3 regions of the Geobacillus sp. FSL W8-1251 genome follow, and region 1 is predicted to be linked to each of the others. Evidence: riboswitches for the same ligand, from Rfam matches in the RefSeq annotation. Region 1 holds a riboswitch; each other region holds the start of a gene.

Region 1 (4,279 bases):
CAAGGGAGCGGACGGCGAGCTTTGCAGCCGGCTGCAGCTGGCTGTCGATGAAAGTTATTTGAAAAGGAACCGACACGGACACAACGAGCGTCAGCAGGCTGAGCCCTAAAAAAACGGAGGCGGCGAGCATCGCTTTTCCATACACGGAAAACGGCACTCGTGCACGAGCGACAATCCAATACGCCATTCCGATGAGCACAAGCCATTGTTCGCGCCAGCCGCCCATCATGACAACGGCAAGCATAACAAACGCCACGATCAGCTTCCACTCCGCCCGCCATGCCCGCAGCCGGTTGTCATACGCCCAACGGTCAAACTCGCGAATCATGGCTGTTTTTCCGCTCCGAACGCCCTTTGTACAACCCGACGACGTAGCCGATCACGCCGGCGCCAAGCGCGGCTTGCAGCGAGAACAGAAGCGTTTCGACTTCGCCGCCTGGAGGGGTGAAGATCGACTCAAACCACGGCCGATAATGCGGGTTGAGCGTTTGAATGGCTTTTTCCGCCTGATCGTCCGTTCCACCGAATTCCGATCCGCGCGCCCACCAAAGAGGAATGATGACAAGCAAAGCAGCCAGCAACACGAGCAAGCCATTTTTCTTCATCGCATTACGCCTCCTTTTCCTTTTGGAACAGCGGAGAAGCTTGATAGGAGGAAAGCCAGTTCCAGACGATTACCGTTATGATGCCTTCCGTCACCGCCAACGGCACTTGAGTAATGGCAAAAATGCCGGCGAATTTCAAAAACGAGGCGGTGACTCCCCCATCAGGAGACGGAAACGCCAGGGCAAGCTGCAGGGACGTCATGACATATGTAGCCAAATCAGACAAACAAGCGGCAAGAAACAAAGCCGCTCGATTGGATACCGCCCCTTTTCGGCACAGTTGATACACTCCGTACGCGACGAACGGGCCGACGATCGCCATCGACATCGCATTGGCCCCAAGCGTCGTCACTCCTCCGTGGGCAAGAAGCAGCGCTTGAAAGAGAAGAACGACTGTGCCGATCACCACCATCACCCATGGTCCAAACAAAACCGAGCCGAAGCCGATCCCGGTCGGATGCGAGCTGCTGCCGGTGACGGATGGAATTTTCAACGCCGACAATACAAATGTAAACGCGCCAGCTAACGCCATCAGAAGCTTATGTTCGGGGTGCTGCTTCAGCGTATGCACAAGCCGCCGCAATCCGAACACAAAGAACGGCAAAAACAACAGCCACCAAAACAGCGCCCATTTGACAGGCAAAAATCCTTCCATAATGTGCATGGCATACGCTTCATTTTCATTCGTCAACAAAAAATAGGAAACGAACAAAGCCGCCATTTTGCTCCATCGAACCGCTCTCTTCATTTATCCCTTCACTCCTTTCGCAGCATGTTCCGTTTTCCGTTTTCCGCTTGGCGCCTCCCGTTCGCCGGCTGGCGTCAACACCAATTCGCCTTCGTATTCATACGTCGCCCACTCCCGCATCGGAACCCCCTCACCCAAATGAGCGCGCACAACCTCCTTCGCCCGCTCCGGCGTTATCTGTCGATACCAGACGCCTTGCGGATAGACGATCATCACGCACGCGTCTTGGCATCGTCCGTTGCAGCGCGTCCTTGTTGTATGGACAGCGTCGTCAAGCCCGAGACGGGCGATCTCCTCGCGCACCGCCGTTGTCACATCATCCCCGCCATGGCGGAGGCACGTCCCTCCGTTGCAAATGAGCACATGATGCTTCATTCCCCGCAAATCCCATGTCGCCACCGAATCCCCCCTTTTTGGCTAGAATGATAGAATTTAGACGCAGACAGACGGGCAGGTTTTCGGCAAAAGAAAAAGCACCTCTACAGCAGAGGTGCAGAAAAATGTATACGAAAGCCGTAAACGGCCCAAACAGGCCCAATGCAGCCATCATTCTCCCGCACGTCTGCCTATAGTCCCGTAGGCATCCGTCCGATCCAAACAAGGCAGGTCTCCTGACTTAGGATCATCGCTTGACGGCGTCTTCCCGAAGCATCCTTCAGTGACTTGTTGCCGCAAAGCTCCCCATCACAGTGGCGGGCACCGTGCCGGATTTTCACCGGGCTTCCCTTTTCACCCAAACCCTAGAGCAGGCTTAGGCACCTTGTTTGTCTTACCGCCATATATGCGCTGTCATGGAACAAGCATCCGTTTTCATCGTAGTACAACCAATGCGTTGCCGTCAACCGTTTTTTGCCGACCAATCTTCGCGGGCGACGACAACGCCGTCGGCATCGGCGTACACGTATGCGCCCGGCTCCCAGCGGACGCCGCCGAACTCGAGCACAACGTCGCGGGCGCCTTTTCCTTCTTTTTTGCTTTTCACTGGGCACGTGCCGATCGCCATGACCCCAAGCGGCATGCGGCCGATTTCCGCCGAATCGCGAATGCAGCCGTGGATGATGACGCCGGCAAGCCCCCGGTCGCAGGCGATTTGCGCCAACCGGTCGCCTAATAGCGCCACGCGGCGCGAGCCTTTTCCATCGACCACGAGCACCGTCCCCGGCAGCACCGTCTCGAGCGCTTCACGGACAAGGACGTTGTCCTCAAACACGTCGACCGTCGCGATCGGCCCGGAAAACATCCGTTTTCCGCCGTACGATTGAAACGAAAGTTCGCACACTTGCAACTCATCTAAACATTGATCGCATAAATCAGCTGTTTTCATGATCCTCTCCCCTTTCGTTTTTTTTCATTCGCCACCATTCGTCAAAATCCTGCCGACACCACATTTTTTTGCGGCGCTGCTTCTGCTCGGGCATCGGATGCGTGTCCTTGCGGGGCCGCTGAAAACGATAAAAAGATGTTCTCGTCCCCGAAGATGTTCTCGTCCCCGCTTTCCGGCGAACGAAAAAACGGCCCCGCACAACATGGCGGAAGCCGTTTTGGCCGCCGGGACGTGCGGACCCCGTCCGGCGATTCAGCTGGGCTAGCTGGATTCGAACCAGCGCATCACGGAGTCAAAGTCCGTTGCCTTACCGCTTGGCTATAGCCCAACGTTTTGTTGTCGTTTACAGTATGCGTCATGATGGTGCACGTTATGCATCAACCTGAATATTCTTTTGCTTGATGTGCGACACTATCGGTACAAACATCCTTTCCCTGCTATATCCCCTCGTTTTCTCTCGCACTTGTTTTTCCGATATGATACTGGAAGGGAGAGATGTCTATGCGCCGGATCACGGTTTTTCGCATCTATCTTTGCGCATTGTTTTTGTTATCGCTGCCGATCGTCTTAGCGGCCGCGGCTGCCTGGCAGCCACCCAGCCAGCCGAAAACCACCGTCATCGCCCACCGCGGCGCGTCCGGACACGCGCCGGAGCATACGCTCTCATCCTACCGCCTCGCCGCCCGCATGAATGCCGATTATATCGAAGTCGATGTGCGCGCAACGAAAGACGGGAAGCTCGTTGCCCTGCATGATGCGACGCTCGCCCGGACGACAAATGTCGAAACGGTCTACCCACACCGGTCGCCATGGCGGGTCAGCGATTTTTCATTGCGTGAGCTCAAAAAATTGGATGCCGGATCGTGGTTCGATCCACGCTTTGCCGGCGAATGCGTTCCGACGCTTGATGAGGTGGTTCGGATGCTGAAAGCGGAACGTGTAAACGTTCCGTTGTACGTCGAAACGAAACAGCCCGGCATCGAACGGGCGGTCGCCCGCCTATTGCAAAAACACGGCGTTCTCCAGCGCAGAAGCGTCATGTTTCAATCGTTCCATCCAGAAAGTTTGCAGGCGCTCCGCCCGCTCATCCCGCGCGGCGTCCCGCTCATTCAGTTGGTCGGCGAAAAGGAAGCGCGAAGTGGCCGCGACGAGCTGTTGCAACAAATCGCCGTCTATGCCGATGGCATCGGCTTGCCGCTCCCAGCCGTCACCGAAGAGTGGGTGCGCGCCGCCCATGGCCGCGGGCTCATGGTTCACGTCTATACCGTCAATGAACCACACGATCTCGCTCGCCTATGCGCCATGGGCGTGGACGGTGTGTTCACCGATTATCCAGACCGCCCTGGCCGCATTGCCGCCTGCCGTCGTTTGCCCCGTCATTGACCCGCCTTCAGGGAGCCAGGGGGAGCTTATTTTTTACATAATGTTATTATGGTTACCCGTGGTGCTAGATAAACTTGGGCAAGCATAAAAATAGCCCTTGCTGGCGGATCTCCTGTAGAATGAAAGTGCGACCTGCCATTCGAAAGGAGAATCCCCATGCAAGAGCACTTTCATTTTACTACAGATCGGGCCAAGATTCAAAAGCAATATGCCGCCAGA
Region 2 (4,279 bases), 830 kb from region 1:
CGCAGCGATGTGCCGGTCGGTGCGTTTTTGTCGGGAGGCATTGATTCATCGTTCATCGTCGCCATCGCGAAACAATTCCATCCGCACCTGAAGACCTTTTCCGTCGGATTTGAGCGGGAAGGGTTCAGTGAAATCGATGTCGCAAAAGAAACGGCAGAGAAGCTTGGGGTAGACAACATTAGCTATGTCATCTCACCGCAGGAGTATATGGAAGAGCTGCCGAAAATTATGTGGCATATGGACGATCCGCTTGCCGATCCTGCGGCGGTGCCGCTTTATTTTGTCGCTCGTGAGGCGAGAAAGCATGTCACGGTTGTGCTTTCTGGCGAAGGGGCGGACGAGCTGTTCGGCGGTTACAACATTTACCGCGAACCAGAGTCGCTGCGGCTGTTTGTGCGTATGCCAAACATCGTAAAAGCGGTGTTGCGGATGATCGCGAAGCTGCTTCCGGACGGAATGAAAGGAAAAAGCTTTTTGGAGCGCGGCACGACGCCGCTTGAAGAGCGGTATGTCGGCAATGCCAAAATCTATAGCGAAAAGGAAAAAGCGGCGCTGCTCAAAACGTACCGAGGAGGGTGCGAATATACGGCGGTGACGGCTCCGTTTTACCGCGAAACGCTTCATGACCCGCCCGTCAACCGGATGCAGTATATTGATCTTCATACATGGCTAAGGGGCGATATTTTAGTCAAAGCGGACAAAATGACGATGGCCCATTCGCTTGAGCTGCGCGTTCCCTTTTTAGACAAAAAGGTATTTGAGGTTGCTAGGCAAATCGCCCCTGATATGAAGATAGCCAACGGTACGACGAAATATATTTTACGTAAAGCCGCCGAAGGCATCGTGCCGGATCATGTGTTAAACCGGAAAAAATTAGGGTTCCCCGTGCCGATTCGCCACTGGCTGAAAAACGAAATGTATGACTGGGCGAGACAGCTCATCAACGAAAGCGAAACTGATCATCTGTTCCATAAGGACGTGCTCTATCGGCTGCTGGATGAACATGCCCGCCACAAGGCGGACCACAGCCGCAAGCTGTGGACGGTGTTGGCGTTTATGGTTTGGCATCAAGTGTATGTGGAAAAGAAGTACGATTTTGCTTCATCCGCACAAAGCGAGGAGCGGCCAGCGTCTGTTTTGGAGGCGTAGCAGGGAAACGACAGGGCGTTCTAAGGGCGACACCTAGAACGCCTTTTTCGATGGTGCGGACAGTTTCCTTGCCTTTGGCGAAGCGAAAGAGAAAATTTGCTTTCTCCCGCTCTTGCAATTTTCCCGGTTTTGGTATATGCTTGTTCCATCAGGATGCTAAACTACTATATATTGGTTTTGAGGTCTTTTTTTACAACTACATATTGTTCTGCCAAGCAACGGTGTCCATCAGGACTTAATAGGGAATCCGGTGCGAATCCGGAACTGCCCCCGCAACTGTATGTGCGGACGAAATGGGATGGCCACTGGCGGCAAGAGCTGTTCGGCGCGCCGCTGGGAAGGCCCCAAAGTAGGACGATGCACGAGTCAGGAGACCTGCCTTGCTTGGAACGTTTCATGTTCTTCGGGGTGTGAGAAGATGAAACGATAGGGGAAAAGAACAAAGGGTTCGTCTGCCTTTTTTCGTCTGTCGTTTCATCCGCTCGCCTGCCCGAGCGGATTTTTTTATGGAAGGAGAGAAGAAACGAATGACCACATTGACGAAAACGGTCATCCTCGATGATCAAGGGAAGTCGGTTTCGTTTTCACGTGAAGAGTTTGTGTCGCTGATTGGGCAAGCCGCCGCTGGATTCGGCCGTCTGTCGCTTGATGAATACGTCGAGCGTGTTTGGCAGCTTCTTAGCCGAAAGGAGTCCGTCACGGTAGAACAGCTGCACCAAACGGCTATTTTGGAAGGACTTTCTTACATTGATGAAGAGGAGCCGGACTGGACGTTTGTGTGCGCCCGGCTGTATTTGCGGCAATTGTACCGTGAAGCGGCGCGGCAGCGCGGGTACGATGAACGCGAGCGGTATGGCGATTTCTACTCGCTGCTTGTTGCGCTGACGGAACAAGGGGTGTACAGTCCGTTCTTGCTTGAACGTTATACGAAAGAAGAAGTCGACGCCATCGGTGCGTTTCTTGATCCGGAGAAGGACAAGCTGTTTACGTACATTGGGCTGCGCACGCTCGCGGACCGGTATTTGGCGCGCGATTATGAGCGGCGGTTGTATGAATTGCCGCAGGAGCGGTTTTTGGTCATTGCCATGACGCTCATGGCGAATGAACCGCAAAAGCGGCGCCTTGCGCTCGTGAAGGAAGCGTATTGGGCGTTAAGCAACTTATACATGACCGTGGCGACGCCGACGCTTGCCAACGCTGGGAAGTCGTACGGCCAGCTGTCGAGCTGCTTTGTCGATACGGTCGATGACAGCTTGCAAGGAATTTATGACAGCAACACCGACATCGCCAATTTGTCGAAATCGGGCGGCGGCATCGGCGTCTATTTAGGCAAAATCCGGTCGCGCGGCAGCGACATCAAAGGATTCAAAGGGGTCTCCTCCGGCGTCATCCCGTGGATGAAGCAGTTGAACAATACAGCGGTGAGCGTCGATCAGTTGGGACAGCGAAAAGGAGCCATTTCCGTCTATTTAGATGTATGGCATAAAGACATTTTTGCGTTTCTCGATGCGCGGCTCAACAACGGCGACGAACGGCTGCGGACGCATGATTTGTTCACCGGCGTGTGCATCCCTGATTTGTTCATGGAGCAAGTCGAACAGCGCGGCGACTGGTACTTGTTTGATCCGCATGAAGTGCGGAAGGTGATGGGGTTTAGCTTGGAAGATTTTTATGATGAGGAAAAAGGGCGCGGGAGTTTCCGCGAGAAATATTGGCAATGCGTCAACGAACCAAGGCTGTCGAAAGAAAAAGTGCCGGCGATCGACGTGATGAAAAGCATTATGCGCAGCCAGCTCGAGTCGGGGACGCCGTTTATGTTTTACCGCGATGAAGTGAACCGGCAAAACCCGAACCGCCATCTCGGGATGATCTACTGCAGCAACCTTTGCACGGAAATCGCGCAAAACCAAAGCCCGACAGTGACGAAGCGGCAATATGTGAAAGACGGGACGATCATCATTGAGAAAATCCCAGGCGATTTTGTCGTCTGCAACTTATCGTCGATCAACTTGGCGCGGGCGGTGACCGACGGCGTTTTGGCGCGGCTGATCCCGATTCAAATGCGGATGCTCGATAATGTCATTGATTTAAACAATATCCCTGTGCTGCAAGCCGGCCTGACGAACGAAAAATACCGCGCTGTCGGGCTTGGAACCTTTGGCTGGCATCATTTGTTGGCGTTAAAAGGCATTCGCTGGGAGTCGGACGAAGCGGTCCGCTATGCCGACGAGCTGTATGAAACGATCGCGTATTTGGCGATTCAAGCGAGCATGGAGCTCGCCAAAGAGAAAGGGAGCTACCCGGCGTTTCCAGGATCGGATTGGCAGACAGGCGCTTATTTTGAGCGGCGCGGCTACGAAAGCCACGGTGAATTGGATTGGGATCGGCTGAAGCAAGACGTGGCCCGCTATGGGATGCGAAACGGCTATGTGATGGCGGTGGCGCCGAACGCCTCGACGTCGATCATCGCCGGCAGTACAGCGAGCATTGACCCGATTTTCTTAAAAGTGTACGCCGAGGAAAAGAAAGATTATAAGATTCCCGTTACGGTGCCGGATTTAAACGAACAGACGACATGGTATTACAAATCGGCGTACCATATCGACCAGCGCTGGAGCATCAAGCAAAACGCCGCCCGCCAGCGCCATATCGACCAAGCCATCTCCTTTAATTTCTACGTCGTGAACACGATTAAGGCAAAAGAGCTGCTCGATTTGCATTTGACGGCGTGGAAGTCGGGGCTGAAAACGACGTATTACGTGCGTTCGACATCGGGGACGATCGACGAGTGCGATTCTTGCGCGAGCTGACGGTCTTCCCCCAGACGTTGCCGATTCCGGGGAAAGATTCACGCCGAAGCTTAGCTGAAAGGGAGGAATGGATCATGACAATCAGCTTAGTCAAACGGCCGATTATGGATCCAGAGGCGCCGAACCGTTCGACGGGCATTATCAACGGCCGCTGCTCGAATGTGTTGAACTGGGACGATATCGCCTACCCATGGGCGTATGCGAAATATAAGCGAATGCTCGCCAACTTTTGGACACCGTTTGAAATCAATATGGCCCAAGATGTGAAGCAGTTTCCGCAGCTGACCGCCCGCGAACAGGAGGCGTTTTTGAAAATCATC
Region 3 (4,279 bases), 2.7 Mb from region 1:
GGGCGGAGATTAAAAAGTATAAATCAATGGTTTAACAAAGAAAATGCCAGACTTCAAAGCATAAAAGATAAGCAAAAAATCAAAGGCACCACTCGTAAACAGGCTTTGCTTGCTATGAATCGCAATAATAAAGTGAATGATTATATCAACAAGACTTGCCGTTACATCATTAACTACTGTATTGAAAATCAAATTGGCAAACTTGTCATTGGCTATGCGGAAACATGGCAACGCAATATGAATCTAGGAAAAAAGACAAATCAAAACTTTGTCAATATTCCTCTCGGTAACATAAAAGAAAAACTAGAATATCTTTGTGAATTTTACGGCATTGAATTCTTGAAACAGGAAGAATCATATACGTCTCAAGCCAGCTTTTTTGACGGCGATGAGATTCCTGAATATAATGCCGACAATCCAAAAGAATATAAGTTCAGCGGCAAACGTATTAAGCGCGGCTTGTATCGAACAAAGTCTGGCAAACTAATGAATGCTGATGTCAATGGCGCATTAAACATCTTAAAGAAAAGTAAAGCTGTAGACCTGAGTGTCTTATGCTCTAGCGGCGAAGTGGACACGCCTCAAAGAATAAGGATTGCTTGAAGCAGTCAAACTTCTTTGGAAGCCTCCACTTCAAATTTTCGCTAGAAAATTAAGTGGGGGTAGTTCACCATCATCGGTTATGTGTGGGTCAATCTTGACCCGCTCAGCAAAAAGCTCGGATTGATTTGGATCGCGATTGGACTCGTTTACCTGATCTTTTTGCGGCTCACGAACAAAGACTCTCGTCTAAGCGGGGAACTGTAGTCGCTTGTAAGGCCTGACGCCGTCATAAAAGGCGTTGGGTCTTTGATTTTTAGAGGCGATGAAACGTTTTTCCGATCTCGACGTATTACATAGATGAAAGGTATGAGATTACGGCGCCTTGTTAAGGCAAAACGCCGTTCATCCGCCAATAGGCGGGCGCCGATAAAACGTGGAAGGAGCCGGAGGAACATGAGCATGTTTGGAAAAGTCGCCGCCGATGTGCTTGGGTTAAGCGACATCGGTGCGGTCATTCAGCCGAAAGACTATGACAAAGTCGATGCCGATGATTATGTGATGCACGAGGATGGGGAGAAAATCTATTTTCTTATCAAATCAAAATCGGATGAGTATTGCTTCACCAACCGCGCGCTCATTCATTTGGACGGCACGAGCGCCGCGAGCAAAAAACGGACGCTGCGCCGCTACGATTACTACAAGCATCCGATTTCCGACGTATCGCTCGAAACGGCCGGGACGGTCGATTTGGATGCGGAAATTAAATTTAAAATTGGACCGCATTCCTACTCCATTGATGTGCATAAAAAGCATATTGAGGAACTGAAAGATTTGTATAAATCGCTGTTGGCGATCGCGGAGATTTGCCATGAAAACGAAACGAAGTTCCACTATGCGGAGCGGAGTTTGGAACTGGCGGCCAAGGTGTTGGCCAACATGCGCGGTGACGGCGCCAATGTGTCGGCGGATTTTCAAGCCGTGAATGAATACGCTTTTCGCTGGCTGACGGAAGCGAAAAAGAACTATACGGTGAAGGATTTCGGCTTTGTGTTTGACAAATATATTCAACAGTGACGAGATGAAGGTTGTATCGGGGAAAGACGCCGTGCCAGAGGTGAGGCGTCTTTCCTAATTTTTTTAGCGACATATGGAAAAGGAACGTTTCTCCGCAGCCGGAAGAAACTCAAAAGATGAGGTTTGTGGGAATCGATGAATAGGCAACATGGCGGCATTTGACATCACGGAGCTCGATGCAACGGCGCATGCGGCGTTCCGTACAAAACACGGACACTGGAGCCGAGCTGCCTGACCGCAAAAGTGATCGATGACCGCCTGCCGCCAGCCCACTGTAAAATTCACAGTTGTCAAATGCCAGGCCTTGCTTTAATATAAAAATGTCCATATCCGACAAATTCATCAACTCGCAGCAAGGCGCCGAAAAGGCTTAATAGGGAATCCGGTGGGAATCCGGAGCTGTCCCCGCAACTGTCAATGCGGACGAAATGAAATCGCCACTGTACGGACAGATGGCTTGCGCTGTTTTCCGTACGGGAAGGCTTCAGAGTAGGATGAAGCATGAGCCAGTAGACCTGCCTTGCTTGCCGCAGTTTCCGAATCTTCGGGGGGTGAGACGTGGAAACAGTCGTACAGGGCATTGTTGTGCCCATTGGCGGTCTGTTTCGTGCTCATTCCCCGTTCGGACGGAATGGGCTTTTTTGTTGTACATACATCATCGAAGGGGGAATGACGGATGAAACGTTGGACATGGCCGGCGGTGGTGGCGGTGTTCTTCCTTTTGGCCGCCGTGCTGGTCGGCTGCAGCAGTGGAGCCAATAGCAACGCCCAGCCTGCGAAAAAAGAAGAACCGAAAACGGAACAAGCGGCGTTTCCGGTGACGGTGAAAGACGGGCTTGGCGAGGATGTCACGATCAAAGCGGAACCGAAAAAAATCGTCTCGCTCATCCCGAGCAATACGGAAATCGCCTATGCGTTGGGGTTGGGCGATAAGATCGTCGGCGTCAGCGATTTTGACAATTATCCGGAAGACGTCAAAACGAAAACGAAAATCGGCGGCATGGAATTCAACGTCGAGAAAATCATTTCGCTCAAACCGGATCTCGTCTTGGCCCACGCGTCAAGCGCCCATAACTCGCGCGATGGCCTCAAGCAATTGAAAGACGCCGGCATTACCGTGCTTGTCGTCAATGACGCGAAGTCGTTCGACGATGTATATGCGTCCATCGACTTGATCGGCAAAGCGACCGGGACGTCGGACAAAGCGAAGCAAGTGATTGATGAGATGAAAGAGAAGCTTGCGAAAATCAAAGAAAAAGCGAAACAAATCCCGGCGGACAAACAGGCCAATGTCTGGATTGAAGTGTCGCCGCCGCCGCAAATTTATACGGCCGGCAAAGGGACGTTTATGGATGAGATGCTTCAAGTGATTTCGGCGAAAAACGTCGCCGGCAGCTTGGAAGGCTGGCCGATGGTGACGGAAGAAAAAGCCGTGGCCTATAAGCCGGATGTCATCATCACGACATACGGCGGAGCGAAGCAAGTGTTGGCGCGCGCCGCTTGGAAAGACGTGCCGGCGGTGAAAAACAAGCGGGTGTATGACGTCAACACCGACTTAGTAAGCCGACCGGGTCCGCGCCTTGTCGAAGGGGTCGAGGAACTTGCCAAAGCCATTTACCCGGATGTGTTCAAGTAAAATGTGGATGTATATATTGGCCGTCACCGCGGCCGTGTTATCGCTTCTCGTAGGGGTATCGACAGGATCGCTGTCGATTCCCTTTTCTTCTATTGTCCGCATTTTGGCGGCTGAATGGTTCGGAGCGGCGCTGCCTCGCCACATTCCGGCTGATTGGGTGCCGATCGTGATGGCGATCCGCTTGCCGCGCGTCGTGCTTGCGTTTTTGGTCGGGGCGTCATTGGCGCTGGCCGGGGCCGCGTTTCAAGGGCTGTTAAAAAATGCGCTCGCCGATCCGTACACGCTCGGTGTCTCGTCCGGCGCGTCGGTCGGGGCGGTGCTCGTCATCTTTCTCGGCTGGCAATGGCCGTTCTTTGGCACGTTCACGCTGCCGGTCGTGAGCATCTTGTTTGGCATGGCGACGCTTGCCGCCGTTTTGGCGTTCACTCGCGCTGTGGAGCGGCGCATGTCGGTTGAGACGATCATTTTAGCCGGCATTATCTTCGGCGCGTTTTTCAGCGCGTTCATTTCGCTCATGATCGCGTTGACCGGGGAAGAATTGCGGCAAATCATCTCATGGCTGATGGGGAGCGTGGCGATGCGCGGCTGGAAATACAGCGGGCTGTTGCTGCCGTTTTTTCTCGTTGGGGCCGCAGTGCTCATCGCCAACAGCCGCGAGTTGAACGCGTTTGCCTTTGGCGAGGAGGCGGCGCTTCATGTCGGCGTTGATGTTACGCACCGAAAAGTCATCATTTTGACGGCAGCGGCGCTGCTCACCGGCGCGGCGGTGTCGGTGTCAGGGACGATCGGCTTTGTCGGGCTTGTCGTTCCGCATATGGTTCGGCTTGTGTGCGGGCCGAACTACCGGGTGCTGTTGCCGCTGTCGCTCTTGTACGGCGGTGCGTTTCTTGTGCTTGCCGATGTGGCGGCGCGGACGATCATTGAACCGCGCGAACTGCCGATCGGCGTCATTACGTCGCTGATCGGCGCTCCGCTATTTGCCGTCTTGTTTTTCCGAAAAACGAAACGAAAGATGGGATGACGATG

What was found. A riboswitch is a leader RNA that binds a small molecule or an ion and turns the genes downstream of it on or off. The one in region 1 is predicted to bind cobalamin.
Region 2: another riboswitch for cobalamin. It lies ahead of NSS88_RS04340 (ribonucleoside-diphosphate reductase subunit alpha); the one in region 1 lies ahead of NSS88_RS00085 ((2Fe-2S) ferredoxin domain-containing protein).
Region 3: another riboswitch for cobalamin. It lies ahead of NSS88_RS14645 (ABC transporter substrate-binding protein); the one in region 1 lies ahead of NSS88_RS00085 ((2Fe-2S) ferredoxin domain-containing protein).

What each region holds. Positions count from the first base shown of each region.
Region 1 is NZ_JBBOUF010000001.1:20,646-24,924, reverse strand. Features, by position in the region: gene NSS88_RS00100 (energy-coupling factor transporter transmembrane component T family protein) at 1-328, opposite strand, end outside; gene NSS88_RS00095 (energy-coupling factor ABC transporter substrate-binding protein) at 312-605, opposite strand; gene NSS88_RS00090 (energy-coupling factor ABC transporter permease) at 610-1,326, opposite strand; gene NSS88_RS00085 ((2Fe-2S) ferredoxin domain-containing protein) at 1,354-1,752, opposite strand; cobalamin riboswitch at 1,938-2,131, opposite strand; gene rraA (ribonuclease E activity regulator RraA) at 2,192-2,677, opposite strand; tRNA gene NSS88_RS00075 (tRNA-Gln) at 2,934-3,005, opposite strand; gene NSS88_RS00070 (glycerophosphodiester phosphodiesterase family protein) at 3,179-4,060, shown strand.
Region 2 is NZ_JBBOUF010000001.1:849,599-853,877, reverse strand. Features, by position in the region: gene asnB (asparagine synthase (glutamine-hydrolyzing)) at 1-1,149, shown strand, start outside; cobalamin riboswitch at 1,351-1,546, shown strand; gene NSS88_RS04340 (ribonucleoside-diphosphate reductase subunit alpha) at 1,677-3,959, shown strand; gene NSS88_RS04335 (ribonucleotide-diphosphate reductase subunit beta) at 4,034-4,279, shown strand, end outside.
Region 3 is NZ_JBBOUF010000001.1:2,770,326-2,774,604, forward strand. Features, by position in the region: partial or broken gene NSS88_RS14635 (RNA-guided endonuclease TnpB family protein) at 1-603, shown strand, start outside; gene NSS88_RS14640 (PH domain-containing protein) at 1,003-1,617, shown strand; cobalamin riboswitch at 1,956-2,154, shown strand; gene NSS88_RS14645 (ABC transporter substrate-binding protein) at 2,294-3,253, shown strand; gene NSS88_RS14650 (FecCD family ABC transporter permease) at 3,240-4,274, shown strand; gene NSS88_RS14655 (adenosylcobinamide amidohydrolase) at 4,271-4,279, shown strand, end outside.